2 linked regions of the Rhodothermus marinus genome follow. The protein of the gene in region 1 interacts with the protein of each later gene in a pairwise test. Links are inferred from orthologs where the notes say so. Each region holds a gene or a part of one and is shown in the gene's direction. Other genes may lie near its edges.

Region 1 (2,741 bases):
TTCGATCACGGGTCGTGGTACGGTGGTGACGGGTCGTATTGAGCGGGGTGTGATCAAGGTGGGTGATCCGGTGGAGATCATTGGATTGCGGGAGGAGAAGTTGACGTCGGTGGTGACGGGTGTGGAGATGTTCCGCAAGCAGTTGGAGCAGGGTGAGGCTGGCGACAACGTGGGGTTGTTGTTGCGTGGTATAGGTAAGGATGATGTGGAGCGTGGGATGGTGGTGTGTGCGCCGGGTAGTGTGACGCCGCATCGGGAGTTTGAGTGCGAGGTGTACGTGTTGTCGAAGGAGGAGGGTGGTCGACACACGCCGTTTTTCAACGGGTATCGGCCGCAGTTTTACTTTCGGACGACGGACGTGACGGGGGATATTACGTTGCCGGAGGGTGTGGAGATGGTGATGCCTGGGGACAATGCGCGTTTTCGGGTGAAGTTGATTTATCCGGTGGCGATGGAGGAGGGGTTGCGTTTTGCGATTCGTGAAGGTGGACGGACCGTCGGGGCCGGCGTCGTCACCAAAATCCTCGACTGAAGTCAACCTTTGATGTCATAACCTCCGGGATCCTGGCGCCCCCAGGGCGTACAATGGACCCGGAGGACACACGGGCGTAGCTCAATTGGCAGAGCAGCGGTCTCCAAAACCGCAGGTTGCAGGTTCGAGTCCTGCCGCCCGTGCCAGCACGTAAAGGAGAAGGGCGAACACCGGTTCGCCCTTCCTGTTTGTCCGGAGCGGTACCGTCCATCAACTGCATCGGCCATGTTTGCAAAAGTCCGGGATTATCTCCAGGAAGTTTACCGCGAAATGCAGAAGGTGAGCTGGCCCTCGCGTCAGGAGCTGATCAACAACACCATTCTGACGCTGGTGGCCTCGACCGTGCTGGCGCTGTTCATCTTCCTGGCCGATCGGGTGATTGCCACGGTGCTGGAATTCATCTACTCCCTGTAAAGCGGAGCCGGGGTCATGACCGAAGAAAAAAAACAGGAGGGGGTGCGTAAGTGGTACGTACTGCGCACCTTTTCCGGGCACGAAAAGAAGGTCAAACAGTACCTGGAACGCGAAATCGAACGGCTGGGCCTGCAGGACCGGGTCGGACAGATCCTGATTCCGACGGAGACCGTCTTCGAACTACGCGGCGGAAAAAAACGGACCCGTGAGCGCACCTTCTTCCCGGGCTATATTCTGATCGAGGCGGTGCTCGACCGCGAGTTGCAGCATTTGATCGCCAACATGCCCTCGGTGGTAGGCTTTCTTGGAAGTGGAGATCAGCCCACGCCGTTGCGTCCGGACGAGGTCCGGCGCATTCTCGGGAAGGCCGATGAGGCCCGGGAAATGGGCGAACAGCCCGAGATCCCGTTCAAGCCCGGCGACGTGGTGCGCATCATCGAGGGGCCGTTCAACAATTTCACCGGCGTGGTCGAGGAAGTCTATCCCGACAAGCTCAAGCTCAAGGTGATGGTCTCCATCTTCGGGCGCAAGACGCCCCTGGAAGTCGATTACCTGCAGGTGGAGCGGGAATCGTAGGCAGGCTTTCTGTGAAAAAAGAAACGGCCGATCCGGTCCGGAAACCTTCGGAAAACAGAAGCATTCGAGAGGCGCTTTGCAAAACGCGGGAGCCTGCACGGCTGACAGGCGATCGGACCGCAAACAGGAGGAGCCATGGCAAAGAAGGTCGAAAAGATTATCAAACTCCAGATTCGGGGTGGCCAGGCGACGCCCGCCCCGCCGATCGGCCCCGCGCTCGGTCAGGCCGGGGTCAACATCATGGAGTTCTGTAAGCAGTTCAACGCGGCCACGCAGGATCGTATGGGGGTGGTCCTGCCGGTCGTGATCACGGTTTACTCGGACAAATCCTTCACCTTTGTCGTCAAGAGTCCACCGGCGGCCGAGCTGCTCAAAAAAGCGGCCGGTATCGAGAAAGGCGCCAGCGATCCGCTGCGCCAGAAGGTGGGGAAAGTGACGTGGGAGGATTGCCTGGAAATCGCCAGGCAGAAGATGGCCGACCTGAACGCCTACGATCTGGAGAAGGCGGCGTCGATGATCGCCGGGACGGCGCGTTCGATGGGGATCGTGGTGGAAGGAAAGCCCGAGCATCTCTGAGCAATTTCCTGCGGGAGTCTGCCCTGCGCAGGCGATTGAACCGCTTAACCGTAACGAGCCATGCCCAAGAAACGAGGAAAACGCTATCGCCAGGCGCTTGAGATCATTCAGCAGGCCGGCGACGGTCCCTTCACGCTGGAGGAGGCAGCCGAGCTGGTCAAGAAGACGGCGCTGGCCAAATTCGACGAATCGGTCGATATCGACGTGCGGCTGGGCGTCGACCCCCGCCACGCCGATCAGATGGTGCGTGGTACCGTAGCCCTGCCACACGGCACGGGTAAAAAGGTGCGAGTGCTGGTGCTGGCCGACGAAGGTCGCTGGAAGGAAGCCCTGGAGGCGGGCGCCGATTACGCCGGTCTGGACGAGTATATCGACCAGATCCAGAACGGCTGGCTGGAGTTCGACGTGGTCATTGCCACGCCGCAGGTGATGAGCAAGATCGGTCGGCTGGGCCGCATTCTCGGACCCCGCGGGCTCATGCCCAATCCCAAAAGCGGGACGGTGACCGAAAATGTGGCCGAGGCCGTGCGCGAGGTCAAGGCCGGCCGCATCGACTTTCGCGTGGATAAGACCGGCAACCTGCACACCGCCATCGGCAAGGCTTCGTTTACGAGCCAGCAGATCCGCGAGAACGCCGAGGCTT
Region 2 (2,886 bases), 1.5 Mb from region 1 along the record:
GCAATCTGGAGCGCCCTGCGCGACAAAGACGCTCCTACGATGGCCGGACAACTGGTCCAGGCCGGCTTTGCCGTCTATGTCGCTGCCCTCGAAAGCCCGCGCGCCTGGTCGGCGGTCGAGCTGGTTGCAATGGTGCAGCAGGCCGGTGGTCAGGTGCCGGGTGTCGGAACCGTCGCTTCCGGCTGGCAGTTACTGCAAAAGCGGCTACAGACGAACGATGTGCTGTTGATCACAGGCTCGCATCAGGTGGTGGCCGCTCTTCCACCGGTGCTCTGGCAAAGCGCCTCGATTGCAGGCGTCGGTTGGTGCGGATAGGCCACAACGTCGAACGCAGGCCCCATTACCGGCTTCGTCGCCGGAAGTTAAATTTTCCCGAAATGATCCGATTTTCTGGTTGACTTTCTGCCAGAAGATGCTAATTTTGCAACCGGTGGTCGCGCGGATCCCAGCCTGCCTGCGGGTCTGCCTTTCTCAGCAGGCCGACCACGAACTGCAAAGCCCCCCGAACCCAAGCAGGTAAAAACAACACAACCTTCAGCCTGCCACACAGAGCTTTCCTCAGTATCCAAAACCAGTGCTTCTCTCATGAAGATCTCCGAACTTCAGGCCAAGAAAATCAGCGAACTGCGCGAGCTGGCCCGCGAACTGGGCCTCACGGGATACTCGACGCTTCGGAAGCAGGATCTGATTTACCGCATTCTGGAAGCCCAGGCGGAAGCGGAAGCCGGACGCCCGAACGGAGCGGCTCGCCGGGCCGCCACGACGCAGGAATCCACCGACGTGGCCCCGAAGGAAGAAGTGGCCGAAACGGTGAGCGAGGACGCCGGTGACGAAACCGTCGAGGCCGAAGCTCCGGCGGCGGAAACGCAGGCCGAAGCCACCCGCGAAGATCGGCGCGCCTGGCGCGAGCGTCGGGGTCGGCGCGGACGCGTCGACATGCGCTATGCCGACTGGGACGAGCGCCGGCGCCGTGTCTATGAGGGACGGCCCGCCTACATGGCCAATTACGACCCCGGCAAGACCGAGCTGGAGGGCATGATCATCAAAAGCGGCGTGCTGGAGATCATGCCCGACGGCTACGGCTTCCTGCGTTCGCCCGATTACAACTACCTGCCCGGTCCCGACGACATCTACGTATCGCCCTCGCAGATCAAGCGCTTCAGCCTGCGCCTGGGCGACACGATCGAAGGGCTGGTGCGGCCGCCCAAAGAAGGCGAGCGCTTCTTCGCGTTGATTCAGGTGCACAAGGTCAACGGCCGGCCGCCCGAGGAAATGGAAGAGCGGCAGAGCTTCGACTACCTCACGCCGCTCTATCCGACAGAGCAGATCCGGCTGGAGACTTCGCCCAACGAATACAGCACGCGCATTCTGGACCTGTTTGCGCCGATCGGGAAAGGCCAGCGCGGGCTGATCGTGGCCCCGCCCAAGACGGGCAAGACCATCCTGCTGCAGAAAATCGCCAACGCCATCACGACGAACCACCCGGAGATCTACCTGATCATCCTGCTGGTGGACGAGCGGCCCGAGGAGGTCACCGACATGGAGCGAAACGTCAAGGCCGAGGTGATCTCCTCGACGTTCGACCAGGATCCGGAGCGACACGTCGAGGTGGCCGACATCGTGCTGGAGAAGGCCAAGCGGCTGGTCGAGGCCAAGCAGGACGTGGTGATCCTGCTCGACTCGATCACGCGGCTGGCCCGCGCGCACAACGCGGTCACGCCCAGCACCGGCAAGACGCTCTCGGGTGGTATCGAGGCCGGCGCGCTGCGCGGTCCCAAGCGGTTCTTCGGCGCGGCCCGTAACGTCGAAGAGGGCGGCTCGCTGACGATCATCGGCACGGCGCTGATCGAGACCGGCAGCCGCATGGACGAGGTGATCTTCGAAGAATTCAAGGGAACCGGCAACATGGAGCTGGTGCTCGACCGGCAGCTGGCCGACCGGCGCATTTTCCCGGCCATTCACCTGATCAAGTCGGGCACGCGCCGCGAAGAGCTGCTCATTCCCGAGGCCAAGCTGCATCGCATCTGGCTCCTGCGCAAGATTCTGGCCGACATGGATCCGGTCGAGGCCATGATCTTCCTGCTGGAGAAGATGCGGGGCACACGGAGCAACGACGAGTTCCTGGTTACGATGAACTCCTGAGCACCTCTGGCCACGCTACAGGGGACCCTGCCTCCGGGTGGGGTCCCTTTTTTGTTGAATTCAAAAAGCAGAAAGCGCTTCCGAACAGTTTTTTTGTATCTTGCAACATTCCGGTAATGATCAAGAAGTTCGGCCGATGGGAAGCCTGCTCGTTCTCCTGCTCGCGCTGCTGACGTTCAATCCTCGACCGTTTCCACGTTACCCCGCCATCGATCCATCCGGACAGCAGATCGTCTTCTCCTATCAGGGAGACCTGTGGCTGGTCCCGGTTACCGGCGGCATGGCCCAGCGCCTGACCGTCCATCCTGCCTACGAAGTCTACCCGCGCTGGAGTCCGGACGGCCGACGCATTGCCTTCACCAGCGATCGCTACGGCCACGACGACCTGTTCGTCATGGAGCTGTTCGGTGGCCCCCCGCGCCGCCTCACCTACCATTCGGCCGAGGACATCCTGACCGACTGGACACGCGACGGCCGTCTGCTTTTCCAGACGCGACGCCTGTTCGTTCAGGTCGAGCGTGAGGCCGAAATTCATGCCATCCCCGACACCGGCGGCACGCCGGTGCGCATCCTCGACGCCACGGGCTTTCAGGCCACGCTCTCGCCGGACGGCCGCTTTCTGGCCTTCGAGCGCGGCTCCAACGCCACCTGGCGCCGGGGCTACCGCGGTTCGGCCGACCGCGACCTCTGGCTCTTCGATCTGCAGAACCGCACGTTCCGTCGCCTGACCGACTTCGACGGCAA

What was found. The genes of interacting proteins can lie anywhere in the genome.
Region 2: the proteins of nusG (region 1) and rho interact in binary tests that used the Escherichia coli proteins (3 or more experiments, as listed by UniProt). The link is inferred for Rhodothermus marinus from one-to-one orthologs.

What each region holds. Positions count from the first base shown.
Region 1 is NZ_AP019797.1:1,322,953-1,325,693, forward strand. Bases 24-2,741 are described here. They hold nusG (transcription termination/antitermination protein NusG), read left to right. Parts: upstream 24-961; coding sequence 962-1,522; downstream 1,523-2,741. Other genes in these bases: tuf (elongation factor Tu), read left to right, coding at 24-532; secE (preprotein translocase subunit SecE), read left to right, coding at 758-946; rplK (50S ribosomal protein L11), read left to right, coding at 1,658-2,098; rplA (50S ribosomal protein L1), read left to right, coding at 2,159-2,741. Also shown: more of tuf, read left to right, coding at 1-23. UniProt on the Escherichia coli protein: Part of the processive rRNA transcription and antitermination complex (rrnTAC). The complex forms an RNA-chaperone ring around the RNA exit tunnel of RNA polymerase (RNAP).
Region 2 is NZ_AP019797.1:2,850,237-2,853,122, forward strand. Bases 1-2,863 are described here. They hold rho (transcription termination factor Rho), read left to right. Parts: upstream 1-585; coding sequence 586-2,142; downstream 2,143-2,863. Other genes in these bases: GYH26_RS12425 (bifunctional folylpolyglutamate synthase/dihydrofolate synthase), read left to right, coding at 1-315; GYH26_RS12435 (S41 family peptidase), read left to right, coding at 2,279-2,863. Also shown: more of GYH26_RS12435, read left to right, coding at 2,864-2,886. UniProt on the Escherichia coli protein: Facilitates transcription termination by a mechanism that involves Rho binding to the nascent RNA, activation of Rho's RNA-dependent ATPase activity, and release of the mRNA from the DNA template.